DNA from 3 places in the Desulfosporosinus burensis genome. Region 3 is predicted to be linked to each of the others. Evidence: riboswitches for the same ligand, from Rfam matches in the RefSeq annotation. Region 3 holds a riboswitch; each other region holds the start of a gene.

Region 1 (9,665 bases), on a different contig from region 3:
CGTGGTGGCTGTTTCCATAAAGACAAAGATAAAACGATAAATGAGCACCATCAATTCGGTGATAATCACAGGAACCCTCATTTTATTGAGTACGGTAATGAGCTCCGTCATTGGAGTGGTTAGGGCCAGAAAGTAAAGACAAGAAACTGCTCCGAGCGATCTAAGAAAGAGATGAACTGCTGTGATCAGATCTGGGTAGTGTATACCTACTGTTAGACCATACATGGTTTGAGCTAGCCAAAATCCCGAAGGATTGGACGAGACTGAAAAAGCAATCGTTAAAACGCTGATCAGGAGAAACGAAAGCGGAACAAGCATCAGCTTGACAAAAACTTGGGCGGGGATGCCTGCTTTGATGACTATCCCCGCGGCCATTAAAGCTAAGACAATCAGAGGGGTAATGACCGTGGGAGCCGTTAGACACATTACCATGGTCATCATGGCAAAAAGAGACTTTTCCGAAGGGTGAACGGCTTTTAGATTATTGCTATAGGCGTAACTATCTATGTCAATCACGTCTGATCTCTCTTTCTATTTCCTTTCGAATACCCGATATAATAAAAGACGAAACCGCTTCCCAGCGCGGCCTGCAAGGCAAACAAGAACGATGCAACTTCTCCGCTCGGTGGTTCCCACAAGGGTTTAAACCAAGGTTGATAATTGGGGTTGAACGTACTGATCGCTGTTGATGCTTTATCATCAGCTCCGGCAAATTTCGCATCGCGCGCTATAAAAAGCGGAGCAAAAGACAGTACAACAACCAGAACTAGTAAAAGCCCATTCTTAGTCATCAGTTTCATGCCTTCACCCCCTGTTTTCTGGTGGGTAATTCTTTCCCAGTAAATACGCCTAAAAATCCCAACTCTTTTTGATTGTAAGCACTAAGGATATTAATGACCATAACGGTGAGGATACCTTCGCTTATGGCTAAGGGGACTTGAGTGAACGCAAAAATGCTCATGAATTTTAGTACGGAAGCCATTACTCCGCCCGAAGCTGCGGGAAATGCTAGCCCCAGTTGGAAGGATGTTGTAATGTAAGTCATCAGATCACCTATTGTAGCTGACATGAACACAGATAGCCATAGGGGAGTTTCAGTTTCTTGGAGCCTTTATAAATACCGTAAGAGACAAAAGGGCCAACAATTCCCATAGAAAACGTGTTTGCCCCTAGGGTCGTTATTCCGCCATGAGCGAGTAGAAGTGCCTGAAAGATTAAGACAATCATTCCCAAGACGGTCATCGCAGTAGGTCCGAATAGTATGGTACCTAGACCTACTCCTGTCGGGTGCGAACAACTACCCGTTACGGACAGAATTTTCAAAGCTGACAAAACAAACGCAAAAGCTCCGGCCATACCGAGCAACATTTTTAAACTGGGGTGGAGTGTTACTGTTTTCTTAATGGAACGTACTCCAGCGATAACAAACGGAATCATGGCCAGCCACCAGAAGGCGGCCCAATTGAAAGGTAAGAATCCTTCCATGATATGCATGCCATAAGCATTATCAGGAAAGACGATATAGATAGCCAAAACGTAGGCTATTAATAAACTGATCTGTTTTATCATTATGAAGATACGTATCATCATCGACCTCTTTCATTAAATATAAAGAGACAACCTAATACTCTATTCCCTCTCGCGCCATTATACCTTTTTCCAGGGGATGCTTGCGGGCAGTTATTTCCGAGACGTAATCAGCTAACTCGATCAGCTTTGATGGGGCATCTCGCCCTGTCAGAACGAGTTCCAATTTTTGCGGCTTGATCTTAACTATCTCGACTACTTCCTCCAGAGGCAGAAACCCGCTATTCACAGCGGCCATAATCTCGTCCATGATAATCAAATCCCATTCACCGCTCAGGACAGCCTCAATAGTAGGTTTAGTCCAATCCGCATTTCTCCTTTTATTCCTTCCATTTCTTCATCTGCCATTCCCCAAGTGAATTTGTCATTCTCTTTGTATTGAAAGAGCTGAAAGCACGGTCCTAAACTAGCGATGACTTTCATTTCTCCCGTGGCCCATCCCTTTAAAAATTGAACCATGAGGACCTTAAGTCCCTGCCCATACGCCCTGATTCCCAACCCGACTGCCGCTGTCGTCTTCCCTTTCCCTGCACCAGTATAAATATGGATGAGCCCTTGTTGCATGCTTATTTCTCCCTCCACTCTCACTAAAAAAATAAAGAGACAACCTCACATCACTAATCATAAAGACAGCAATGAATCGGTTGTCTCGGACGGCGCGTTCTCTTCCGCTTTCAAGTCGCATTCGCATTTTTGAAAGCAGATCCCGCTTGAACAAGACTTTTACCCTTAGGTCAGTTTCCCTCGGGAAACCAAATTTGTACCCATAAAAATATATAAAGCCCTCCAAAACATGAAGGGCTGAATTAAATAATTCCTGCCACCCATCCATCGTGAGTAAAGCATATGAGCAATCAGGTCTCCTGGCTCAGGTTCCTCGTTTAGTGCCTCCTTCCCAAGTTTCCTCAGTGGATGTGGCACAAACTCCCCTTTACAGTGGCGGGACCGCGCCGGATTTAAACCGGCTTCCCTGTTATGATTTTTCGGTTAAGAAAAATCCCTTGCTCATCTATTAAATTTGCAAATTAAATGTATCACAAAAGCGATACATCGTCAAGTGTCGTGAATTTACATCCATCACCACGGCAGCCCCAGATTTTGCATTGGGATTAGTGTTCTTTTGAACATCTGCAATAACTTGATCGAGGCTTTCTTCCACAACCCTTTCTTTTTGTTTATAACATCGTTGAGTTAAACTTAAATTATGCTTGTTCAGCAGCTGGCAAGTAAATGGTGAAAACTGCTCCATGATCGGGTTCACTTTCAACTGATACTTTTCCGTCATGCATTTCAATTATTTTTTTAACAATAGAAAGTCCTAAGCCCGTGCCGGTTCCACGCCTCGATCTAGATTTATCGACCTTGTAAAACCTTTCCCAAATATTTGACAGTTCTTCCCGGGGAATGCCAAGTCCGGCATTTTTTACGGCTATAAAAGCATGCCTATTCTTCATACCCAACGTTACACTTACTTCACCACCCACTTCTGAATGGTTAATAGCATTGTCCAATAAATTCGTAAGAACCTGTTTAAGGCGATCAATGTTTCCCCGTACGATAATAGTTTGCTCTGGCGCAATTAGCGTTAAATTAATTTCTTTAGAATTGGCCATATGTTTTAAGCGCTCAACGGTAATTTGAACAAGTTTATTCATGATTACATATTCCATTTCATCAAAGGTTTTAGTGGCTTCCATTCCTTTTAAGTCGAGTAACTCATCGACTAGGCGTCTGAGACGCTGGGATTCGTCAATAATGTTATTCAGATAGAGTTGCTCCTGTTCCTTTGACTTAACTAGCCCATCCAACACTGCCTCCGAAAAGCCCTGGATAACCGTTAAGGGCGTGCGCAACTCATGTGAAACATCAGATAGTAGTTCCTGCCTTAAACGATCAATTCTCTCGATAGCCTCAATTTTTTCGCTAAGCTGACTTGACATGCGATTAAACGAGCGCGCAAGCCGCCCTACTTCATCATCGGAGGTAACCTCAATTTGCCTGCCAAACTCACCTTCTGCAATACGGCGTGCAGTTTCTTCCATTTTTTCAAGGGGCCTTATCATCTTTCGGGATACAAGCATACTTAACACGGTCGCTAAAAAGATCCCGATCAACGTTCCTATCAGAGCAATTCCCCAAATGTTGTTAACATGATGCTTCATGCTTTCTAGAGGACTGAAAATAACCACCAACCCAATAATCTGCTTATCCTTTTTTAAAGGAACAGCCACAAGAAACATCTCTTCACTGATTCCCCTGATCTTACCGGAGAATACAACATTTTCACCACCGAGGACTCTCTCTTTAAAACCAGGCTCTAAAAGCAAATTGCTCGGCGACTGATCATTGGCCGGTTGACCATACAAGATGTTTCCATCTGTATCCAGGATTGCAGTTTTAGCACTTAATACCTTAGCTAAGATCTCCAACCTTTTGTCGATAGCGATGCTCTCTGTATCTTCATACTTATTAAAAATTAAGACGACCTCTTCCGCCTCATTGATGAAAAGCTGGGCGTGTTGATCATAGATGACAGATTTAATCTGTTGTGCTTGTATCACTACTAAAAATAGAAAAACCCCTAGTACTATAAGCACAATTGCCAACCAAAGCTTGTTTACTAAGCTATTTCTTATTGACCACTTAATTCGAATTTGTAACCCACCCCTCTAACCGTTTGGATAAAGTCCTCATAACCAAGCTGATTTTCAAGCTTAGATCTTAAGCGATTGATGTGGGTGCAACCTAAGAACAATCAGATATATTTCAAAATTTATACTGAAAGGAACTAGCTCAATGTCTTCACAATTTTTTCTTAAGGTTGTATCGCATTGGCTACCAATTCCTTCCCCGTACCCGATTCCCCTTGAATAAGTACCGTAGCTGGCGTGAGAGCGACTCGCTCCACTAAGTGCCTAACCTTTTGCATTGCTTCACTGTCCACAACCATTTGCCAGCCATTACTTTGGACCTCCCCTTTAAGATAGTCTACCTGCTCACGTAGTCTTTCTACTTCAAAGGCCTTAAAGACCGTGATAAGCAGTTCTTCAATATCAAAAGGTTTCATCAAATAATCATTTAATCTGGATACTGCTCTTTAAGCCTCACAAAAGCTTGAAACGACTCCTAGCGACCCGCAACTTATTTTGACGGTTTACGGTATCGGCTACAAGTTTAATCCAAGTGCGGGGGGATATAATCTGGTGCATAATGCCTATCGGTACTCTAACCCAGGCGGTCAAATTAACGTCGCCCTTGCACAAACACCCGATTATTGTCAAATTAGAATTAGAAATACCGGGATGGGCATCTCTGAAGACGATCTTCCTTTAATATTTGAGCGTTTTTACCGTGCAGACAAATCCCGCACTCGTGAGACAGGGGGAACTGGAATTGGTCTAGCGCTGGTTCGCGAGATTACGGACCTCCATCAAGGCACGATCACCGTACAGAGTAAAGTCGGGCATGAAACTGAGTTCATCGTCAAGCTTCCGAAAGAAATAAAAGTGGCTGTGGAGTAAATCCACGGCCACTTTTTCTACTCATTTTTCTAAATCCTGTTTCCTGCTCTGATACTCAGCAGAATCTATCTCGCCACGCGCATATCGTTCTCGCAGAATATCCATTCCACTATACTCACCTAGTCCTCCTGCATGAACGTGCGAGGTCTTACGACGAAATAAATAGAGAGCCAATATAATAACCCCCATCCCGAAGATGAGGTGCATTCCTATCCCCGCCATCCCCATCATTCCATAGACGCCGCTTCCATAACCACCATAACCCCAACTACCCATCATATTACCCCAGCCACCCATCATATAAATTCCTCCTTAAAACTATTTGATAAAATACAACCTTAGATAATCTCTTTTCATTCATAAAGTTCACGCTATTTATCCTTTCTTAATGGATATTTGCTGCTTTTTCCCCGACAGTTCTTGTTTCCTCTCGAGGTATTCCTCTCTCTGAATTTCACCGCGTGCATATCGTTCACTCAATATATCCAGTGAGGTGTACGACTGAGATTGATGGCCCTCGCAGCATGACCCTCCAGCATTAGATGAACTAAACATGTAATACGCAATAAATATTAATAGGACTAAACCAATCATCATTATAACTATCCCCCTTTTAATTATTTGATGACCAATGCTGTTCTTCCATATCCTTAGTGTAACTCTTAGATACGATTTAATTATGAAAAAGTTATGAATTTCTCATGAAGATGCACATTATTTACCACTTAATTTGCCCTATATGATCGCACTGCATAAACCCGAAACTGCCCATTTCTAATCTGTCAGGCATTCTAAAGAATCATCCACAAAAAGTGCTGAGGACTATCCTCAGCACTTTAAATTGACTAATGAAATCAATTCCCCTTAGACTCTTGGCCGAAATTTCATTAACTTAATAACTCACTTCCAGTTATACGATGTCTGAATCCCCTCAAAAGAGTAGTGCTCTCCTCTAAGCATAACAAACTTATTAATTGTTAATAACCCTGTAACCAGCCTCATCAATAGCCTTTGCAAGCGATGTCCGGTCTGCGGTTCCGATAACCACTGCCTGTTTCTGAGCTAAATCGACTTCTGCTCGAGTAACTCCAGGAACTTTCAATAACGCCTTCTCCACTGAACCTTTGCAATGTCCACATGTCATTCCCTCAATTTTTATTACAATGCCATCTTGGGGACTCAAGGTATTTCCCCCAGAATTGTCTTTCTTCGAATGTCCACAGCAACCCATTTTACATCGCTCCTTTTTAATACTTAGTGATACTCTTTAGACTTCTTGTTCAATTGAGGCAACGTTTGAGCAGCACACATCCAATCACGAGTCTTAAAAATTCATCATATTACTACCTGCTTTTGCTGTCCCAGTTCCGTTCATCATCAAACTTCCTGAACTGTTAGCACCCATTCCATTGGTCATCATGTTTCCTCCAGATTGACTCATAAATTGGTTCATCTGATCAAGATTATCTTGTCCCATTAGGGCCTTAACATTCGGGTCTGAATTCATGAGATCTTGCATTGCCTTAACATCCCCTGTTTGCATAGCATCCTGCATACCCTGTGAATTGTGTAGGTTTTGCATTTCGTTCGAATTCATAAGCTCTTGGTGCTGCTCGGGTGAAAACGTTTGCGTCATAAAGCCTTGCATCTGACCAACCCAACCGTTCCCTTGTTGCTCGGTTGTTCCAGCTATAGCAGGTAATGCTACAAGCCCCATCGCCAGTGTTGCGGTTCCTAGAATTGCTGTAATTTTTTTGTTAAATTTCCACATTGTATATTCCTCCAAATTTTTATTCCTATGTTCTACCGCTTTGCGGATCTTCCATGTCCTAAGTGTAACCCAAGGTTTCGATTATCTCATGAAAAAGTTGTGAATTTCTCATGAAGGAAGGACCCTGATTTTATACTTCAGGGTCCTTCCTTCATGAGAAGACTTTATGAAATTTATTTTGCAGCTAAGGCTTCCTTAACCAAGGGTTGTAAAGCTGGATCTTTAAGCATAGCTGAGAATGTCGCTTTCATTTTAGGATCGGACATGATTTGTACCATAGGCTTATACATGGATGGATCCGACATAATACCTACCATATTAGCTTGATTTTGGTCACTCCCCATTATACCCATCATATTCTTTTGTACATTGCTATCTTTCATCATATCAACCATCACAGGCATCATTTGTGACGACCCCATTATTTTTACCATGGACTGGCGAGAATCCGGTGAACTTAAAACATTCATCATTTCAGTGGGATTACTCGTCATATATTGGGTCATATTGCTGGTGTTCATCATATCTTTGGATTGACCACCGCAACCTGCTAGACTTAAGGTGGCAATAGAAATCAGAGCTACAAACACAATCGATTTGATTTTCTTATTCATTATTTCATCTCCTACTCTTTTACTCACAGTTAATAATAACTTTCTGTTCTTCAATGAATCAAACAAGCTCAAACCGTAGGATAAGGACTCTCATATTACAAACCACGATATGAGCAGCTACCCGAGGACAAGAAGTGCAAAGAATTGTCCTCGGGCTTAATAGTACAAAATTAACTCATGTTTTCTATAAGCAGGCACCTCCTTTTTACATATCTGAAAACTCATTATTCAGCTTAGGCTAAACAATGAGCTAAACCCTTTCCTCTAAAGACTACATATTAGCAGGATATGGTACAATTCTTTCCGCTTTGTTTAGCCTTTAAAAGCGCTTTATCTGAAGCAAGAATAAGGTCATTAATCAATAGACCATCGTCAGGATAACTCGAAACGCCCAAAGAAACAGTTATCTGGGGATATGCCTGATGATCAAGTTGACTTATTTCCGACCTAATTTTTTCGGCCATTCTTAAGGCGTTCTTTTTATCACAATCCATTAGGATTAGAGTTATTTCCTCTCCACCATATCTATAAACACGGTCGCTTGCGCGGACACAGGCTTTAATGGTCTCTCCTACCTTTCTGAGTACATTATCGCCTATATCATGGCCAAAGCGATTGTTAAAATCCCTAAAGTTGTCAATATCGAGAAATATAAGGGAATAGAAACTACGATCGTCAACATCTTTAATTGCCTGATCAAAAGCCCTTCGGTTTAGGAGTCCCGTTAGACTATCCGTCATTAGGCTAGACTTCAACTGCTGGTTTAAGCTTGTTAGTTTATCATGCCTTCTATAATAAAGAACAGCCACAATAAAATTCACTACTCCAAACAAAACTCCCAATAGGATGCAATGCAAAAGAAGGTTATTGGACTGTGACATTGGCATGACATACAAGAGTACAACTGCATAAATTATCCCCGTAAATACCATAGCTATTAGCAACCATAATTTACTCATTAGGAAAAAACTCCCCCTTCTTAAGTGATCGCTAAAAGTTTCTTTTCACAATCTAAGAAAGCATCTACCACATTCGGATCAAAATGCTGGTTTTTATCCGCTACAATTCTCTTCATCGCTTCTAAATGGGAGAGTCCTTCTTTATAAGATCTCTTAGATCGAATTGCGTCATACGCATCGCAGAGGGCGAAAATCCTTGCCTCCAAAGGAATCTCCTCCCCCGCTAGTCCCTCGGGGTATCCTTTACCGTTAAATTTTTCGTGATGATATGCGCATATATTCATCCCCATTTCGAGAAAAGACTCCGTTAAATGGTATTTTTCAATCGTCTCTCTGAGTACATTTTGACCAGTAAGTACGTGTTGCTTCATTTCATCGAACTCTACATCCGTCAATTTGCCATTTTTCAATAAGATAGCGTCGGGTATAGCTACCTTACCAATATCGTGCAACGTTGCCGAGTAATAAAGATTGTCTAAAAAGTCACGAGTAATAACCTTTTTAAACTTTTTATGTGTGCTTAATTGTCGGGCTAAGATCACGGCATAATCTCTTGATCTTTCTAAATGCTTCCCTGTCTCTGGATCACGCCCCTCTGCCAAAGTGGCCAGTGAAAAGACAATAGCTTTTTGTGTGTTAATCGTCTTTTTTAAGACTGAAAAATTCGTTAGGACGCTGAACACAACTAAGCTGAAAAATAACAGAAACAAGGCTCCGAACAGGTAAATTAGTTTACCTAAGGTCACTTTCAATAAAGGATATTGATGATATGCGGCAATGATAAACGGTTGTTCAGCAAAGATCTTAACCCTGACATAATGGATCATTTCCAGATCAGTAATGGGGTACCATCCAGAGTTACCCGTAAAGGCATAACCAAGGTTTTTGATATCAAGCGTTCCCACCTTCTGATCGAAGAAAATATCTGTACCATCATCCGTATGAATAAACAATTGGATGTTGGCGAGTATCTCAAAAATATTGATTAAATCAAGATCGATGAACGAGACTCCTTTTTTCACCGCGCTGTCATCGAATAAAGGCAAAGCTAGTGTCATTAATACTCGCTTCGTAGTGTCAGTCCCTTCTATTTCTGCCGCGAAATAAATTGGAGAAAACGCTATCTGCCCTTTCTCCAAGGCAACAGCTTTTTCAAAAAGTTCGTTATGTATCTCACGATTACTTAAGCCATTAGGCCAAGATAGTGCTCTTA
Region 2 (9,665 bases), on a different contig from region 3:
GGATTGGTCGAGACTGAAAAAGCAATCGTTAAAACGCTGATCAGGAGAAACGAAAGAGGAACAAGCATTAGCTTGACAAAAACTCGGGCGGGGATGCCTGCTTTGCAGACTATCCCTATAGCCATTATGGCTAACACAATAAGAGGGGTGATTACTGTAGGAGAAGTTAGGCACACTACCATGGTGATTATCGCAAAAAGAGACTTTTCCACCGGGTGAACTGTTTTTAGATTATTGCTATAGGCGTAACAATCAATGCTAATCATGCTTGATCCTTCTTGCAGACACTGTGTTTACCCTTGGCATAACCTATATAATAGAAGAAAAATCCGCTTCCGAGGGCTGCCTGCAGGGCAAACAAGAAAGTTTCGACTTCTCCGCTCGGCGGTTCATATAAGGGTTTAAACCAAGATTCATAATTAGGAGCGAGAGTGCTGATAGCTGCTGAGGCTCGTTGATCAGCTCCGGCGAATTCGCCACCACGTACCAGAAAAAGGGGACCAAAGGCCAGTAAAACTACAATTAACAGTAATATCCCATTCTTTACAATCGGTTTCATGCTTTTACCTCCCGTTTGTTGTTAGGTAATTCTTTTCCAGTAAATACGCCTAAAAACTGCAACTCTTTTTTACTGTAGGTACTTAGAATATTAATCACCAGAACAGTAAGGATACCTTCGCTTATGGCTAAGGGAAGCTGAGTGAACGCAAAGATGCTCATGAATTTTAGTGCGGAAGCCATTACTCCGCCCGAAGCCGCGGGAAAAGCCAGCCCCAACTGGAAAGAGGTTGTAATGTAGGTCATTAGATCCCCCAAAGTGGCTGATAGAAAAACCGATAGCCACAGGGGAGCTCCCAATTTATTACAACCCTTATAGATACCATAAGAGACAAAAGGTCCCACAATCCCCATAGAAAACGTGTTTGCTCCGAGGGTCGTTATTCCACCATGAGCTATTAGAAGGGCTTGAAAGATTAAGACAATCATTCCCAAGACGGTCATCGCTAAAGGTCCGAACAGAATGGTACCTAGACCTACGCCTGTCGGATGCGAACAACTACCAGTTACCGACGGAATTTTCAGGGCAGACAAAACAAAAGCAAAGGCTCCGGCCATACCGAGCAGCATCTTTAAACTGGGATGGAGAGTCACTGTTTTCTTAATGGAACGTACCCCAGCAATAACAAACGGAATCATAACAATCCACCAGAAGGCGGCCCAGTTAAAGGGCAAGAATCCTTCCATAATATGCATAGCATAAGCATTATTAGGAAAGATCATATAGACAACCAGAACGTAGGTTATTAATAGGCCGATATTCTTAAACTTGCGTAGACCCATAAAATTAACAACTCCTTTTGATTTCTAACCCATTATCTTCTAATGAAGAATTTGTCCCCCACTGATCATAACACCGTACCCTATACCCCATGCTTTGGTTAATAAAAACAAAAAAACCCTTCACCAATAGAAGGGTAAAAAGCTTAACCAGTATCAGGTAACAATAGCAGTCCTGAAGACACAGGTATCCACCCCCTAACATTCCCGTAGGTAGTTGCAAATTCGGAATAAGCAGGTCTCCTGGCTCAAGATCTTCGTCAAATCACGTCTTCCCGGATAAATTCCAGTGACAACTATGTGAGTTAACTCCCTTGTACAGTGGCGGGCACCGCGTCAGCTTCAACTGACTTCCCTTTTCAATTCTTTCCCTCGGAAAAGAATCACTCATTCCTATATTTAATTGTCTTTTACAGTAACATAAAATATTGCATCTGTCTATTACTTAAAATATATTCAATATCAGTAGCGTTGCATAAAGCTTTTACGCAAAAGTCAAATTCTATGTTACAAAGAAAACCAACGGAAAATGGCGTAAACTGCAGATATCCCTGATTATTCCTGTCAAAACCATAAAAAAAGCCTTATAATTAGAGTTAGGGTAGTTCTTGCCCAAATCTCTAATCATAAGGAGATAAAAAATGCAAGGCAAGAATACTACAAAATCCACATTTATGCAACTGTTTCAACCGGTTTTTTCTAAAAATATTTGGACTAAAATTCATCAAGAAGTTCCAGACCTTGATAAGCGAGTCCAAAAACTTAAAACAAACCAACTCGCGTTACTTATCAGTAATGCTCAACTCCAAGAATTTAAAGCTTTACGAAAAATCAGTGCCAGTGTTCAAAGTAATGACTTCAGTCGTACCATTGGCTTAGAAAGCATTAGTCATAGTCAAATTTCACGAAGACTTAGAACTCTTCCTGTTAGAGTCTCGGAAATGCTTTTTAAAAACCTATTAAACGAAGTAGCTCAGAAAAAAGGGTTCGGACTGATCCAGCAACGCCTTGGAAACCTGTTCATGATTGATGCATCTACGATAAGCTTGTGCCTTTCTAAGTATCCTTGGGCTGTGTTTAGAAAAACCAAGGCCGGAATCAAAATGCATCTGCGACTAAGTTTCGACGGAATGGCTGTCCCTGACGCAGTGATTATTACTCCGGCAAAGACGGCAGACAAGAAGAAACTGGATGAACTGATTGTCAAAGATACTGACGCCCTTAATATTTTTGACCGGGGTTACGTGGATTACAAACTATTTGATGACTACTGTGAAAAGGGTATTCGATTTGTAACTCGCCTTAAAGAGAATGCTGTGGTTGAGTTTCTTGGACAACGAAACGTTGAAGAAGATGGTCCAATTGAAGAAGACGTTGATGTTATTCTTGGAACGAACAGCCGAAAAATGAAGCATAAACTTCGTGTCATTACCATTGATGATTCGGTCAACGAACCCTTTTCCATCGTCACGAATGACTTTAATCGAAGTGCCGAGGAATTTGGTGAGATTTACCGGTATCGCTGGCAAATAGAGCTGTTCTTTAAGTGGCTGAAACAACACGCTCAGATCAAACATTTTTACGGCACAAGTGAGACATCAGTTATTAACCAGTTACTTTTAGCACTCATGACTTATTGCGCACTCGTTCTTCTAAAACTTGAAATCGAGGATAAAAGAGACTTACTGAATTTGCAAAGAAGCGTTATCTCTTGTTTATTTGAAAGCTATGATTCGTTTCTAGAAAAGCTTCGGCGAAAATGGGGAAACGGTTCTCGGAGAATCAACTATGATCGTATTTACAAAATGACAGAGCATCAGATTATGAATGAAGAGACGGATTGGCTCAATGATTTAACCTACGATCCCGTTATCCCCTAAAGTTATATTATGTAAAAATGTGGAAAAGAACTACCTTCTATGTCAACGCTCCTTTGGCCTATGGGAGGAAAAACCACATGGATGTATACACCAATAATGGTATATTAAGTAATTATAGAGAAAGCATTTTCTTTATTGACATGACTCGATCTAGTTTGATGCAACGCTACTGATTCAATATATTTCTGAGAGTTTAACTGGGCTGCCTCAATTTGATTGCAAAATCACTTTTTTGATAGGGTTATGCTCATAATTCACTTATTTTTTTAGTTAATCTAGTGGTTCAAAGTGGATGTGAACATTCTCCAAACGAGCCACATTGTTTTTCAGTTCGCTTTTTATACTGTTTGATATCGTTTCCAGTTTATCCACAGTAAAATCGCCCCGAACTCCACAATGCAAGAACGTTGAAACCTTGTTCCCCTTGCGGTATAGCTTTATGTCATGGCAGTCTACATTGTCCCTTATTTTTAGGACTGCAGTTTTTATGTTATCGATAATATCCTGCTGTGTTTCAGTAATATCCTCAGTTTCTACCACTTGTTCAGCTCGTTCAAAGTAAAGACTCACATTGTCAACATTGTTTATTGCCTTCTGAACCATGTTGCCAATCCTATGGGATAATTCATGGGAATCCTTTAGGGTTAAGTTTTCCTCCAATTCTATGTGTGCAGTAATCTTCTTTTTTCCTTCAAGTTCATAAACATGTATATTATGAACATTTGTACAATTAGGAATCTGGTTTATTAATTCCTCTAAAGTGCGGTTAAGACTTAAATCAGCATTCCCGACAGCATCAACAGGAAATGTGCTGACCACAATATCACACCTCGGTATTTTCTCTGAAATCCTTTCCCTGATTTCATGAACTATAGTATGAACGCTTCTATGGCTTTGATATGGGTCAACGCCAACATTTATATCAATATACTGAACTGCCCCAGAAGGTCTGAGCCTGATTTCTGCAACCTGAATAACACTGGTGATTTTGCAGATTTCCTCTTCGATCATTTCTTTCATCCCGTTTGGTGCAGTATCTAACAAAACATCGATGGTCTCTCTGCCAAGCTTGATGCTCACCTTAATAACAAGCAGCGCAACCCCCAAAGCAGCTACTGGGTCTGCGTACTTTAAAACAGGTATGTTGAAATAATCACCTATCCAAACACACATCAAGCCCACTATAACTACTGAGGAACTCCATATATCACTGCTAAAATGAAGTGCATCCGCTTCTAATGCCTGACTGCCATGTTCCTTGGCAGCCTTCTTCAACACTCTTACTCTTGAGGCATCAACCATGATTGAAATAATCATGGTTAATACGCCCCACTGAATTCCAATTAATTCCACACTTTTGCCCAAAAACAACTTTTCCACAGCTTCATATATAATCCATACACAGGTTATGAGGAGTAAAGCTGTCTCTATAAGAGCTGAAAAACTTTCTATCTTCCCATGTCCATAGTGATGCTTAGAATCTGCAGGTTTATCGGAAAACTTTACTGCAAAAAAGGTTATAAGCGCAGCGCATAAATCCAATGCAGAATGCAATGCCTCAGATAAGATTCCTAAGCTGCCTGTAAAAATACCCACTACAGTTTTCATTAATGTGAGGAAAACTGCTGCAAAAACAGAACTCAATGCTGCCTTTTGTTTGTCTATAACCAAGATCAGACCACTCCCATTAACTTATTGAATTAATAAGTAACTTGAAAATTCAACTTGTTAATTATACTATCGTAAGTATTCAATTGATTCAACCGTGACAACCAGTATGTCAAGTTCCTCCATTTTATATTTACTGATTTTCAGCATAGCACTTTCTACTTAAATGATGGAAGCAGTATTTCGACCCGAACCCCTCCATCCGTTCTATTCGTCGTGGTTATCTTCCCCCCGTGCTGATCAAGGATGCTGTGCACAACAGATAACCCCAACCCGGTACCTTTTTCCTTCGTCGTAAAAAACGGATCATAAATATAGGGCATGTCGTCCGGTGAAATACCTGGTCCCTCGTCACTGACGGCGAAACCTACAAAGCCAGCTTGTCGAACTCCCTCTAGCTGAATCACACCGCCATCTCCCTGGGCATCGATGGCATTGAGTAAGATATTCAGTATGACCTGCTTAATCTGATCCGGGTCGACCTCAACCACTTGCTCCTCAATTTGGCTTCGCGCTTGTATTAATTCAATATGATGTTGCCCCAGGGCAGGCTGGATCAGGGAAACTCCTTCTTCCAAGAGTTTCCCTAACTCAATCCCACCACGTACAGGCTCTTTAGGACGGGCAAAGGACAGAAACTCGCTCACCAAGCGATTTAACCGTTCACACTCTTCCAGAAGCACCCTACAGTATTCTGAAACAACTCCATCCTCAATTTTCTCCTGCGCCAGTAGTTGGATGCTCACTTTCATAATTCCCAAGGGATTGCGTATTTCATGGGCCAACCCGGCGCTCATATGCCCCAGCGCCGTTAATCGTTCCGTTTGCCGTATCTCACCCTCCAATCGTTTTCGTTCCTGCCCTTCTTGCTTTAACTTCTCCACCAACTGCGTTTGAACTTGCAAGGCGAGCTGATGTTTGCGTGACGCCTTCCGTTCCTGCTCAGTCAAGAATCCAGTTAACCAGCCGATTACGTTTATCAAGCCTATTTCCACCCACTGCGTATACATGGCCGATGGCGCCATTGCCTGGAGATATATCATCAACGGCAGGATGAGGACCGTAATGACCAAGCCGGATATTATCCCCCCAGCAGGGCCAAAACGCATGGCAGCATAAATCACCGGGAGGTAGTACGCGAATTGCAATAAAATGTGATAGTTCATTTCGTAATGGTAATTCGTGTAGTGAATGACCGTCAAAATCACTACAACAATCCCAATCGCGATAAGATCAAAGAGAGTCCGAGCACGATCTTGTGCAGGGGGTTCATGATTTAGCAAAGAAGATCTCCTCTCTATCCTTTTATCCTCCCCTAAGTGGGGATCTATTCTTGTATTTTAACATATACAAGAGTAGGACAGGCACCCATTGTAAGCTGCTTATCCTACTCTACCCTTTTCTCTTTACAATTCCTTGTTACCGGACATATTTAATGATCCTATCCTTTAGCATAATCAAATTTCAGGATTAACCTTTTTTCAAGCACCTTGCTTTCGGCTAATTCGTTTTCATGACACGCATTGCGTTTATGACAGCAATCACCGTTACGCCGACATCAGCAAACACTGCTTCCCAAATAGTAGCGATACCCCCAGCACCTAAAACAAGTACGACAGCTTTAACGCCCAAGGCGAAAAATATATTCTGCCAGACGATGCTTCGTGTCCTTTTGGCAATTTTAATGGCATTCACAAGCTTTGAGGGTTCATCTGTCATGATCACAATATCCGCAGCCTCTATGGCTGCATCAGAGCCTAACCCTCCCATTGCCACGCCAACATCGGCACGAGCCAGTACCGGGGCATCATTAATACCATCTCCGACAAAGAGCAGCTTCCCTTTGGTCTGCTTTTGTTTTTCTATGAGCTCCAGCTTCTCAACCTTCTGATCAGGGAGTAATTCAGCAAATACTTCATCAAGGCCCAACTGACGCCCAATCGCTTCTCCCACTAGCTTGCTGTCTCCGGTAAGCATCACTAGTTTCTTTACGCCAATCCCCCGAAGCTCTCTTACCGCTTTTTCAGCATCATCTTTTATCTCATCCGATATTACAATATAGCCTGCATAGTTGCCATCAATGGCTATATGAACCACTGTACCGGTTTCATCAATTACATTATAGGTTATATTTTCTTTAACCATCAGTTTTTTATTACCGGCTAAGATCCGTTTACCCTTAACCCTCACTTTAATTCCATGCCCCGAGATTTCATCATAGTTCTCTATTTCGCTTTTATTAATTTCTTTCCCGTAAGCTTTCAGGATTGAAGTGGCAATGGGATGGCTGGAATAGCTTTCGGCAAAAGCAGCATACTCTAGCAGATTCTCCTCTGATTCACGACCAAGTGAGTAAATTTTTGTAACCTTAAACACGCCTTTGGTAAGGGTGCCTGTCTTGTCAAAAACAATTGTGTCCACGTTATTTAAGGCTTCAAGGAAGTTGCTGCCCTTGACCAGGATGCCACTTTTAGCAGCTCCGCCAATACCACCGAAGAAACCCAAGGGAATCGATATTACTAACGCACAGGGGCAGGACACAACCAGAAAAACCAAAGCCCTATAGATCCAATCTGAGAAGGTCGCACCTGTAACAACCAAAGGGGGAATAACCGCCATTGCTAAGGCAACAAATACCACGACTGGTGTATAGTATCTTGAAAATTTAGTGATGAACTGTTCAGTTGGAGCTTTCTTGCTATTGGCATTTTGTACCAAGTCAAGGATTTTGGAGACTGTGGAATCTCCAAACTCTTTCGTTACCTCAACTGTTAATAGTCCATTCTTATTGATGGTTCCTGACAGAATTTCGTTTCCTGGTTCAACTTCTCTTGGCACAGACTCCCCGGTTATGGCAGACGTGTCAAGCATAGACATACCCTCAATCACTTTGCCATCAAGGGGGACCTTCTCGCCCGGTTTTATAATAATAATATCTCCAACACTTATTTCTTCAGGAGATACCCTCTTAATATCCTCGCCAACCTTTAGATTGGCATAGTCGGGGCGAATGTCCATCAAAGCACTGATTGACTTTCTCGAACGGTTTACGGCCATAGTTTGGAAGAACTCGCCAACCTGATAGAAAAGCATGACTGCTACTCCTTCAGGAAATTCCTTGATTGCAAAAGCACCTATGGTAGCAATAGTCATTAAAAAGTTTTCATCAAATACCTGACCTTTTAAGATATTTCGAACAGCTTTTAAAACAACTTCTCCACCGACTAATATATAACTTACTAGGAATATTCCAAACTCAGCCCAAAACGGAAACTTGCCTAAGATGGCGACAAAAAAGAGAGCTGCACCTATACCTAAACGTATAACTTCTGACTTGTTAATCCCTCCATCTTCCTTGCTGTCCTCTTTCTTGTCCTCGTTTTCAACTACTTTGATTCCTGATTCTATCTGCACCGCAATTTTAGAGGCTTGCTCGACGACCCTAGGCAAGTCGCGTTTCTGGTCCACTTCAATGGTTAGTTTTCTCGAAACAAAGTCCACAGTGGCGGAACTAACACCATCAAGACTATTAACCTCTTTTTCAATCTTTGTAGCACAATTAGCGCAGTCTAATCCAATTAATAGTAATACCTTTTTTTCCTTTCGTGACAAAGCTTTGTCTTTAATGATAACATCAGGTTCAAGTTTATTAATTATTTGATTAGCTTGAATTAGCACATCCTCTTGATTTCCATTACTGTCCATATTTATCGTAAGAATCTTGGTTACAAAATTCAAAGAAGCGCCGGAAACACCTTCAACCTTTTTGACTTGCTCCTCAATTTTAGCAGCACAGTTTGCACAATCCAGACCCTCTAAAATAAGCTCTTTCTTTGCCAGTGAACTCACATAATTCCCTTCTTTCTGAATCACTTTTATATTGCATCATCATGACTCAACTATTCATTAATATGGATTAATCCTTGGTCGAATATTTGCTTTATGTGTTCATCTTCCAATGAATAAAATACAATTTTTCCGTCTTTTCGATATTTCACCAGCCTTGCCTGCTTCAAAACTCTTAACTGATGGGATATCGCTGATTGGGTCATATTTAATAAAACAGCAATGTCACAGACACACATTTCAGCTTCGACCAAAGCCCAAAGTATTTTAATTCTTGTCGAATCACCAAAGACTTTAAATAGCTCCGCAAGGTCATACAAGTTTTCTTCCAAGGGCATTTTGGCTTTGACCTGATTTACAATTTCCTCGTGTATTACATTGCAATTGCACCTATCGACATCATGCCTTTTATCAACCATCTCGATACCTCTTTTCTGTTAAATCCAAACACTTGAATATCTGAGTATGTGTTCATATATTAACTTTTTTCAGTATATTGCTTTTTACGGTATAAGTCAATATTTTTTATCAGGCAAAATTCACCTATGCTAGTCCAAGACCACCGAACTCGCTGACAAGTCCACTTACTTGTTAATTTGTTAAGTTATGGGCAGAAAAAAGCGGGTTTCTAGCGCAGGCGTTCGGCAATGGAACCCGGAAGTCATTATGACTGATAGAAATGCTGGAATATCGACGAATGGGCTGTCTCTATAGCAATTTGCTTGGAACAGCCCATTCTTTTCGAAAATTTCTTGATTTTATAGTCTTAACGCAAATAATTCAAAGGATTGGTTGTGTCCCCTTTGACAATAACCTCTAAATGAAGGTGAGGCCCGCTAGAGCGTCCAGTTGAACCCACCAGTCCTATCGTTTGTCCCTGAGAAACCGTCTGTCCTGCAGCAACAAGAAGCTTCGAGGAATGAGCATAACGTG
Region 3 (9,665 bases):
TTCATCTTCCGGTATATTGAGAAAGCCCAGGCACCCTTACACTCAATCCCTCATCGATTCTTTGCCAGGAAGAGGCTTTAAGCCTATTTCTGGTTTCAGTCCCAGCCTTTCCTTGCTTCCCCCAGGATGCAGGTTTCAACCCAGATGCCGAGTGGCCTGTCCTAAATGTGCTTCGCTTCATCCGGAAATAACAGAAACTGGAGTAAACCATTATGTGAGGTGCTTTTATGCTGATCGAAGTTAAAGACCTTGTCAAAGAGTATAGTGTCGGAATCTTTAATAAAAGCGGGGTCAAGGCCGTCGACGAGGTCAACTTCTGCGTCCAACAGGGAGAAACGCTGGGGCTTGTGGGAGAAAGCGGGTGTGGAAAATCTACGGTAGCTAGGCTCCTGCTGATGCTTATCCAGCCGACATCCGGAAGTGTGCGCTTTGAAGGCCAGGAATTAACAGGAATGTCACAAGCAGCGCTCTTGAAATTCAGAAGAGAGATGCAGATTGTGTTCCAGCAGCCTCAGCAATCCTTACATCCTCGTATGAAAATAGCGGAATCTCTGGCAGAACCGCTGCAACTGTATAAGCTAGTAAAAAGCAAGGCAGAGGAAAAGGTAAGGGTAAGGCAATTGCTGGACGAGGTGGGTCTTTCAGAGGAACACTTGGAGCGTTACCCACACGAACTCAGCGGAGGACAGGCTCAGCGTGTCGCTATAGCCAGAGTGCTGACCCTTAAGCCTAAATTTATTGTCGCAGATGAACCCACTTCCATGCTGGATGTTTCCGTGCAGGCCCAGATCTTGAGCTTGATAAAAAAACTCCAGCAGGAGCATACAATAGGCATGCTTTTTATCTCCCATGATTTAGAGGTAGTTCAAGCGGTAAGCGACCGAGTTGCGGTGATGTATCAGGGAAAGCTGGTAGAAACAGGGAGCAAGCAACAGATTTTCATGGAACCACGGCATTCGTATACAAAATACCTTACCAGTACTATCTTAGGTATGCCAACAAAATAATAAGAGATGCTTAAAACTGATTGGAGCATATGGGGGAGTATTTCCGGAACTAATGATTTTGGTCTCCTAATGAGCCTGAAAAAATGTTAGGGCAACCCCAGCTGAGTCGGAGAAATTTTACTAGGTGCATGGAGAGATTTCCATGCACCTAGTAAAAGCTCCGCCAGAAGAGCATTTTGTCTGGCGAGAAATCACATATGACCTGCCCCATGGCCCTAAACTTAATCCATCGGTGCAATGTGCATTCTGCGGGGAGGGTGTAATGGAACAGCGTGCAAGTGTTCGTGATGGGCGCATCGCCTGTCCGGAGTGTGTGGAACAATACGACAAAGAGAAACTCATCAGCTGGGATCCGGATATCTTGTTCCTTGATGAAGGCGGGTATGCGTTAGTTACGGAGGACTATAAGAAAAACCCGGCAATGTACCGGGGCATTCTCAGATCATCATTTGGTCAATCCGCTTGCCCAGGGTGTTGGCAGCGATGGTCGCTGGGATAGGTTTGGCGGTGGCGGGTGCGGTCATGCAAAATATCCTTCGAAATCCCTTAGCATCTCCGAGTACCCTCGGTATTGCTCAAGGCGCAGCCTTTGGGGCGGCGTTAGCCATCATCGGCTGGGGAGCAGGTAGTACTCCAAGTACAGGCGGAGGAGCGTTGCTGATTAATAACCCATATATTGTCACTATTACAGCCTTCGTAGCGGCAATGCTTACGACCATGATCATTCTCTTTCTGGCTCAATATAAGGGGGTGTCACCGGAGTCTATGGTGTTAGCTGGGGTCGCTTTAGGATCTCTCTTTTCGGCAGCTACTATGCTTTTGCAGTATTTCACCAATGATGTTAATGTAGCTGCCGTCGTCTTTTGGACGTTCGGCGACATTGGGCGGGCATCTTGGAGTTACAATGCCCTGGACAGTGGGGCTGAAACGGCCAAGGGCCTAGGTGTCAACGTGGAAAGAACAAGACAGTGGGGGATGTTTTTTGCCTCTTTGATTACAGCCACCGTCGTTTCCTTCTTGGGAATCATCGCCTTCATTGGTCTAGTGGCTCCACACCTCGTGAAGCGCTTGATTGGTGGGGACAATCGCTTCCTTATTCCAGCTTCTGGGGTGATGGGTGCCTTGCTCCTTCTGGCTGCGGATACCCTGTCTAGGCGGATTATTGCGCCCGTGGTTTTGCCTGTTGGGGCAGTCACTTCCTTTCTCGGGGCCCCACTATTTCTCTATCTTCTGGTGAGGGGGTCTAAGTTACGATGATCTTATCAGTGAATGGGATCGAATTTAGATATGGTAGCCGAACAATATTAGAGAATGTAGGCTTTACTGTACTGAGGGGGGAATTCCTATCAATCCTCGGGAACAATGGCGCTGGAAAATCGACGCTGCTCAAGACCTTGAACAAGATTTTATTACCGAAAAAGGGAAGTATCTTATTGGAGGGGCAGGAAGTGTCTAAGCTTAGTCGCTTGGCAATAGCCCTTAAAATGGCGTATGTCGCGCAAAACTACGAGAGCAACCGTCAGACCGTCTTTGACGCTGTGCTCTTGGGTCGCAAACCCTACATCAAGTGGGAGGCGACAGCGTCGGATTTGGCGTTGGTGCAAGGAATATTAACAAAAACAGGTCTGGGGGAATTTGCTCTTCGCTACTTAGATGAACTGAGCGGAGGGGAACTGCAGAAAGTCGTCATTGCTAGGGCCTTGGCCCAGGAACCCGAGGTTCTGTTAAGATAGTAATTCAACCGGATTATTCAACTAAACCGAGTTCAGCATCTCTGGAAATAAAAAAAATAATCTGCATCAGGGCTCTTGCCTGGGGCAGATTATTTGTCGATAAAATACTAAAAGTTCTTTCTTAATGAATTAATCACACAGTCCACATCCTGAATTGAATTAAAATGACTGAAACTAAAGCGTATCGTTCCATGCGGAAACGTACCAAGCGTGTGATGGGCTGCTGGAGCACAATGAAGGCCGCAACGGGTCATGATCCCAAAGTCCTTAAATAATTGATAGCTAACTTCTGCATTATCGTGATTCAAAAAGTTAAGAGAAGCAATCCCTGTTCGGTCTTGTTTTTGGTCGGGGCCAATGAGCTGAATACCAGGAATAGTTTGCACATTTTGTATAAACCTGTGAACAAGATTAAGCTCTTTTTCTCTAATAGTAGTAATGCCTTCCGCGCTTAAGTATTTAAGTGAGGCATTAAGCCCGTAAATACCTGGCAAGTTTAATGTGCCCGCTTCAAAATGATCGGGCATATAATTTGGTTGAAGAACACTCTCTGATGCGCTCCCTGTTCCCCCTTCGATCAAGGGTTCAACCAGAGAGGCTAATTTATCGTTAAGGTAAAAGCCGCCTATTCCTTGGGGTCCTAAGAGACCTTTATGGCCTGTAAAAGCTAACGCATCGGCCTTTAGTCTAATAAAGTCTATGGTTAAGAAACCAGCTGTCTGTGCGCAATCAATGATAAAAAACAGATTATGCTCCTGGCATAGTTTGCCGACTTCTTCTAAAGGTAATATCGTTCCACTGACATTGGAAGCATGCGTCATAATAACCGCTTTTGTATTAGACCTAATATGGAGGCATAAGTCACTGGTGCGAAGTTCCCCTTTGGTATTACAGAGAACCGTTGATAGTTCAACCCCTTTTTCAGCCAATGAAGCTAGGGGACGCATAACTGCGTTATGTTCCATGGAAGAAACAATCACATGATCTCCCGGTTTCAATAACCCTTTGAGGATAACATTAAGACTTTCTGTAATATTTTTAGTAAAAATCACGTTTTCTGGTTTAGGAAAATTAAACAGGCTACACAGAAGTTCCCGTGTTTCATAGACAATGTTGGCAGCTTCAAATGATGCCGTGTAAAGCCCTCGGTTAATATTACAGCCACTATTGGTTAGAAATCCAGCTACGGCATCAGCCACACCAGGAGCCTTAGGGAAAGAAGTGGCTGCATTATCTAAGTATAATCCGTCCATGACACCATTCCTTTTATAAGAGCTTCGTCGCTTAACGAAGCTCTTACAATTATTGAGTTCACTCCTCAGCACGATAAACTAATTTGTACTGATTCCCTTCAACAGCATAAATCTTCTCGATTTCGTCAGAAATAATCGCGGAAAGATCGCTGGTAAAGTGAAATTTTACACCCATACCACAACTGGAAGTCAACTTGCGGGGTAAAGGGATTAATTCTCCTATATAGTTGGATTTTTTTATAAATTTTGCAAATTTTATAGCAGAAGAATTTGTGTAGAATAACACAATATAGTTCATAATACTATTTCTTCGCGGATATTTCAAAGGTATTAGTGTCGCCATCGAGTTCGACAGTATTAATAGTGTAGCCTGTTAAGTTCAAGTATCTTTCCACATTTAGTTTTGCTGTTTTGCTGTCAACTAGAACAGTTACTTCAGTCGAACATACTTCCAGCGCCTTCTTGGTCATAAGTACTGGTTGGGGACAGGACATTCCTCTTGTATCAATTTGCGCCAATCTTAACACCTCCTTGTACAGTTGCTTTCACATCTTTTTCTAGGTTGAAATAAGCAATTATAAGTAAGAGAGCAAAACCAATGAGTACCGCGATTTTTCCGTTAGGGGAAGGACCTTGAGCACTTGCGGCAAGGGAAAAGTTATGAGCAAAGGCAGCTCCAGCAGACATCCCTAAAACAGTTATGACAGAATCAACATTTCCTTCAGCGGCTAGAATAAGTTGTCTTAAGGGGCACCCTCCCAGAAGCACAGAACCCCATCCTGCGAGTGCCATGCCTAGAAAATTCCATAACCCATCAACATGTGCAACGGATTGGCCAGTAAAACCGAGTTTATAAAAACCAAAGTATAAATTTCCCAAGCTTGCAAAAACAATGATTGAGATAAATCCTAAAATTAAATAAGTATCTTTAAAAAGAATAGCATCTCGAATACCACCTACCATGCATAACCTTGTTCGTTGTACTAAGACCCCGACGATCAATCCTGCAGCAAGAGCAATCCACACTGGCGCATGCCCAGCTCCTGGACCTTTGGTACTAAAGAAGATAAAGGCAGGTGCTACAAGGAGAAGGACAAAAAGCCCGACATTAATCATTGGAAAAAGGTAACCTTCTAGTTTGGACAGTTTATAAGTTCTCTTAAGACTAAACCCACTTTTTAAGAAAACAATGCCAACGATAATCCCAGCTGCAAAACCAGCTAGGCCAAACAGGACATTAAGGTCACCGCCCCCAAGCCTTAAGACCATGCGGAGGGGACAACCTAAAAACATTAAAGCACCAATCATAACTACAAAACCAAGAATAAATCGAATGAAAGGGGATGAGCCTCCTCGAACATCAAACTCTTTTTTAGCAAATGTCATCAGAAAGGCTCCCAGGACAATCCCGATAATTTCCGGACGTATGTACTGAACAACGTCTGCGCGATGTAATCCCAAGGCTCCCGTTGTGTCCCGAATAAAGCACGCGATACAAATTCCCATGTTCACAGGATTACCAAAGCGAACTAGGATGACAGCAAGAATCCCAATGACTGCTCCCGTAAAAATAATGCCTTTTTTACTATCCATTTTACTTCCTCCTTTTTATAGAATCAGAGTTCGGAATATTAAAAGTTTAAATCTGTTTTATCCCTCCTTCTTATCATAACGCTATAGTAATACAGTGATATAATATTATTATAATGTTAATAATGCAACAACTATTCCAATTTATTTAAAATTTGAATATTAAGAAGCCCCAGGCTTTTCGCAGCATTGGTTTTCAGAAGATAGAAAGTAATACTCCTTGAAGGAAAATATTGTGCTGCTTTCAAGGAATAAAGTTAGCATCCTTTCCTCATACTACGATTAATGTAGAAAGGGTTGGCGAAATTTTATGAGTTGTTCAAGTATAAAACATCGCTATGAACAAATGAAGGGCCAGGGGGGTATTCACTTCATAGATGCTTTGACTCTTTATAGTGACCTCAAGGGGTCACTGGATGCCCATAATTTAGAAATAAAAGAGTTGCAAAAAAGTAATGATCAAACTAGCATTTAGCATTTACAAAACCATATTACAGAGGGGAACCAATTGTTATCAGAGTTCGAGACCATGACTCTGCACTAAACAATAGTAAACTGAAAAAGCAGTACATAACTATATAATACGAACCAACACCCTAGGCTACAAAAAGTTGCCTAGGGTGTTGGTTAAATCTTTTCTAAGATAATACGGTGGTTGAGAAGGGTCATGTCTTTTATTCTGGCTTTAATAAACATTTGTTTTCCAAAGATATCTACGAGTTTAAGACCATCTTCAAAGGGCTCGATGGTATCAACGGACTTCATGAGCATCACTTCGTTTTCTCCATCTTTGAGAAAAGCATTCGATTCACACATCACAGTTCGCTCCTTCTTTTATGAATTATAAAAGCCTATACCAGAACAAGTTCATAAGCAGTTGCCTAGGACAGGATCATTTTCTGTTAGGGTCAGACCCAATGATATCTTGACGGTCAGATCAGAATATCTTTAGGTCTGAAGTTGTTAGTATTCCGTAAGGATCCAAACTTTCCTTATGGATTATGAGTTGACATTTTCGCACGTAAGATGCAGGAAGATTTTGAAGGCGTTTTGGAACGTCGAATTCATTACTTTACAAACTATGGGAAGACAGCTGGCATGGGCTCATATGCCAATAATCACCTCCTTTGAAAAATGAAAAAGACCATGGAAATAATGACCAGACTTAATGCCAGGTCAAGACCTCCATGGTCTCTTTTTTCATAATGAATAGTTGCCTATGTTAATAGTATTCTACATAAAAGTGTTAATCCCTTCTGCGTTTTTTATTTTTTTATGAGTTTTTAATAGTTATCCCCATGGAAAACGTGTTTGCTCCTAAAGTCGTTATTAAACTTCATGGTTGACACATTAGGTTAATATACGATAACATGATAACAATTGAATATTGGAAAATAAAGGTGCAAGTACTAAGAGTACAGCTTAAAAGGGAAGCAGGTTAAAGGCCTGCACGGTCCCGCCACTGTAATGGGGAGATGTTTCATACTATTGGCCACTGGTACATACCGGGAAGGCGTGAAGCATTAATGAACCTAAGTCAGAAGACCTGCCTTTGTTAATGAACCAATGACTCTACGAGCGATAGGGGGGTTCCATAAGTAACTGTTGTATTCAGGGAAATACATAGCCTCTTGGCGCTCATCGTCAAGGGGCTTTTCTAATTGGAAAATTAGTAATTTGAAAAAATTGGAGGTTATTCAACCGATGTTAACAGGAATTATTAAACGTAATGGGAGAATTGAGGCTTTTAAGCAAGAGAAAATCATGAATGCAATTTTTAAAGCCGCTACAGCTTGTGGAGGATCGGACTATGAGCGTGCTGAGGAAATAGGCAGACAGGTTGTCGATGTCTTAAATAGAGATTATTGGGACAAGCAACCGGATGTAGAATCGATCCAAGATCTCGTCGAAAAAGTCCTCATAGAAAACGGACATGCCAAAACAGCCAAAGCATTCATACTTTATCGTCAGAAAAGGAAAAGCACCCGTGAGATGGATGCTCTTATTGGAGCGACCATTGGAATGTTTTCCGACTACTTAGGAGATAAGGACTGGCAAATTAGTGAGAATGCGAACACACAAAAAAGTGTTAATGGTTTAAACAATTACATACGAGAAGTCTTTACCAAAAAGTATTGGCTTTATGAAATCTATCCTCAGGAAGTTCGAGAGGCGCATGAAAGCGGAGACTGCCACATCCATGACCTGGGCTTTTTTGGACCCTATTGTGCAGGATGGGATTTGAGACAGCTCCTTCTTGACGGATTCGGAGGAGTACCTGGCAAGGTAGAAAGCGGCCCAGCCAAACATTTACGGTCTTTCCTTGGGCAAATCGTCAATTCTACCTTTACGACACAAGGAGAAACTGCCGGAGCACAGGCTTGGTCAAGTTTTGACACCTATTGTGCGCCGTTTATACGGAATGATCAATTGACCTTTACCCAAGTCAAACAGTGCTTGCAAGAATTTGTTTTTAACATCAATGTTCCCACGAGGGTCGGATTTCAGTGCCCCTTCTCCAACCTTACCTTTGATATAAAGGTACCTGCTACCTTGAGAGATGAGCAGGTCATGATTGGCGGAACCTATACTAAGGATAAATATGGAGATTTTCAGGACGAGCTGGATATGTTCAACTTAGCGTTCTGTGAAGTGATGCTGGAAGGAGATTCCAAGGGAAGAGTGTTTACGTTCCCAATTCCAACCCTTAACATTACCAAAGACTTTGATTGGGAGAGTCCTGTAGCGGATGCCTTTATGAGAATTACTTGTAAGTATGGAATTCCTTATTTCGCTAATTATGTCAACTCAGAGCTGTCTCCCGAAGATGCCGTATCCATGTGCTGCCGGTTAAGGCTTGATACCGGTGAACTTAGAAAAAGAGGTGGGGGTTTGTTCGGAAGCAATCCTCTCACAGGATCAATCGGTGTATTTACAATTAACCTGCCCAGATTAGCGTATCTATCCAAGACAAAACAGGAATTTATGGAACGTCTGAAACAAATGGCGGAAATCGGGCGCACGGCCTTGGAAATCAAGCGGAAAATTATTGAGCAGCAGTCAGAAAGGGGACTGTATCCCTATTCATGCTATTATTTGAGACATTCAAAGGAGCGGACTGGGCATTATTGGCACAATCATTTCAGTACGATCGGTATCGTCGGCATGAATGAGGCGTTACTGAATTTCATGGGAAAAGGAATTGAAACTGAAGAAGGGCGGGAGTTTTCGGTTAGTGTCATGAACTATTTGAGAGAGCTGCTGGTTAAATTTCAACATGAGACCGGAAACGTCTACAATTTAGAGGCGACGCCAGCAGAGGGAACATCATACCGTCTGGCTATGTTGGATACTAAAAGGTATGACTCAATTATTACTGCTGGTGATAAAGTCCCTTATTATTCAAACTCAACCCAACTTCCGGTAGGCTATACGGATGATATTTTTGAGGTTTTGGAGCTACAGGACGAATTGCAGTCTCTTTACACAGGGGGAACGGTTCAGCACCTTTATCTTGGAGAAGCGGTTGAGGATATTAAGGTTTGTAAGCAACTTATTCAAAAGATATTTACCAAACACAAAATCCCCTACATCTCCATCACCCCAACCTTCAGTATCTGCAAATCTCACGGATACATCAGCGGAGAACATTTCACTTGCCCTGAATGTGGTGCCGAAGCCGAAGTATGGTCCAGAGTGACAGGTTATCTTAGACCGGTCAAGAACTATAATCTTGGAAAGAAAGAAGAGTACGACCAGAGGAAAAAATTCGTAATGCCAGAGGTGGTATGATGAATATTGCCGGATTCGTGAAGACCTCCTTTGTGGATTATCCGGGTAAGATAGCGTCTGTGGTTTTTACTCAGGGCTGTAATTTAAGATGTGGTTATTGTCACAATTTCAGTCTTATAGATGAAAATGACACCTCAAACGGTATTCTGCCTGAAGAAATTTTTGAATGGCTTTCAAAAAGAAAAGGAATGATCGATGCAGTGGTTATAAGCGGCGGAGAGCCGACGTTGCAAAAGTATCTTCACGTTTTTATCGAAGAATTGAAAGCAATGAGTTTACTCGTAAAGCTT

The links. A riboswitch is a leader RNA that binds a small molecule or an ion and turns the genes downstream of it on or off. The one in region 3 is predicted to bind cobalamin.
Region 1: another riboswitch for cobalamin. It lies ahead of ACYQ3Q_RS11900 (cob(I)yrinic acid a,c-diamide adenosyltransferase); the one in region 3 lies ahead of ACYQ3Q_RS23175 (ribonucleoside triphosphate reductase).
Region 2: another riboswitch for cobalamin. It lies ahead of ACYQ3Q_RS00960 (energy-coupling factor ABC transporter permease); the one in region 3 lies ahead of ACYQ3Q_RS23175 (ribonucleoside triphosphate reductase).

The regions. Positions count from the first base shown of each region.
Region 1 is NZ_BAAHYN010000006.1:85,373-95,037, reverse strand. It holds gene cbiQ (cobalt ECF transporter T component CbiQ) at 1-516, opposite strand, end outside; gene ACYQ3Q_RS11915 (energy-coupling factor ABC transporter substrate-binding protein) at 513-800, opposite strand; partial or broken gene ACYQ3Q_RS11910 (energy-coupling factor ABC transporter permease) at 797-1,569, opposite strand; gene ACYQ3Q_RS11905 (cob(I)yrinic acid a,c-diamide adenosyltransferase) at 1,622-1,837, opposite strand; gene ACYQ3Q_RS11900 (cob(I)yrinic acid a,c-diamide adenosyltransferase) at 1,861-2,151, opposite strand; cobalamin riboswitch at 2,424-2,607, opposite strand; gene ACYQ3Q_RS11895 (sensor histidine kinase) at 2,790-4,184, opposite strand; partial or broken gene ACYQ3Q_RS11890 (winged helix-turn-helix domain-containing protein) at 4,220-4,327, opposite strand; gene ACYQ3Q_RS11885 (sigma 54-interacting transcriptional regulator) at 4,403-4,654, opposite strand; partial or broken gene ACYQ3Q_RS11880 (sensor histidine kinase) at 4,782-5,108, shown strand; gene ACYQ3Q_RS11875 (SHOCT domain-containing protein) at 5,130-5,408, opposite strand; gene ACYQ3Q_RS11870 (SHOCT domain-containing protein) at 5,484-5,705, opposite strand; gene ACYQ3Q_RS11865 (CopZ family metallochaperone) at 6,079-6,339, opposite strand; gene ACYQ3Q_RS11860 (hypothetical protein) at 6,433-6,879, opposite strand; gene ACYQ3Q_RS11855 (hypothetical protein) at 7,053-7,493, opposite strand; gene ACYQ3Q_RS11850 (GGDEF domain-containing protein) at 7,772-8,452, opposite strand; gene ACYQ3Q_RS11845 (HD domain-containing phosphohydrolase) at 8,473-9,665, opposite strand, start outside.
Region 2 is NZ_BAAHYN010000001.1:171,213-180,877, forward strand. It holds gene cbiQ (cobalt ECF transporter T component CbiQ) at 1-266, opposite strand, end outside; gene ACYQ3Q_RS00955 (energy-coupling factor ABC transporter substrate-binding protein) at 263-559, opposite strand; gene ACYQ3Q_RS00960 (energy-coupling factor ABC transporter permease) at 556-1,341, opposite strand; cobalamin riboswitch at 1,555-1,744, opposite strand; gene ACYQ3Q_RS00965 (IS4 family transposase) at 1,980-3,218, shown strand; gene ACYQ3Q_RS00970 (cation diffusion facilitator family transporter) at 3,489-4,889, opposite strand; gene ACYQ3Q_RS00975 (two-component system sensor histidine kinase NtrB) at 5,045-6,169, opposite strand; gene ACYQ3Q_RS00980 (heavy metal translocating P-type ATPase) at 6,387-8,735, opposite strand; gene ACYQ3Q_RS00985 (ArsR/SmtB family transcription factor) at 8,786-9,151, opposite strand; gene ACYQ3Q_RS00990 (peptidoglycan DD-metalloendopeptidase family protein) at 9,499-9,665, opposite strand, start outside.
Region 3 is NZ_BAAHYN010000015.1:94,594-104,258, reverse strand. It holds gene ACYQ3Q_RS23230 (ABC transporter ATP-binding protein) at 1-244, shown strand, start outside; gene ACYQ3Q_RS23225 (ATP-binding cassette domain-containing protein) at 228-1,007, shown strand; gene ACYQ3Q_RS23220 (hypothetical protein) at 1,150-1,506, shown strand; partial or broken gene ACYQ3Q_RS23215 (FecCD family ABC transporter permease) at 1,425-2,264, shown strand; gene ACYQ3Q_RS23210 (ABC transporter ATP-binding protein) at 2,261-2,740, shown strand; gene ACYQ3Q_RS23205 (aminotransferase class V-fold PLP-dependent enzyme) at 2,848-3,993, opposite strand; gene ACYQ3Q_RS23200 (putative Se/S carrier protein) at 4,052-4,291, opposite strand; gene ACYQ3Q_RS23195 (sulfurtransferase TusA family protein) at 4,296-4,520, opposite strand; gene yedE (YedE family putative selenium transporter) at 4,498-5,586, opposite strand; gene ACYQ3Q_RS23185 (CooT family nickel-binding protein) at 6,211-6,399, opposite strand; partial or broken gene ACYQ3Q_RS23180 (hypothetical protein) at 6,580-6,672, shown strand; cobalamin riboswitch at 6,965-7,151, shown strand; gene ACYQ3Q_RS23175 (ribonucleoside triphosphate reductase) at 7,288-9,375, shown strand; gene ACYQ3Q_RS23170 (anaerobic ribonucleoside-triphosphate reductase activating protein) at 9,372-9,665, shown strand, end outside.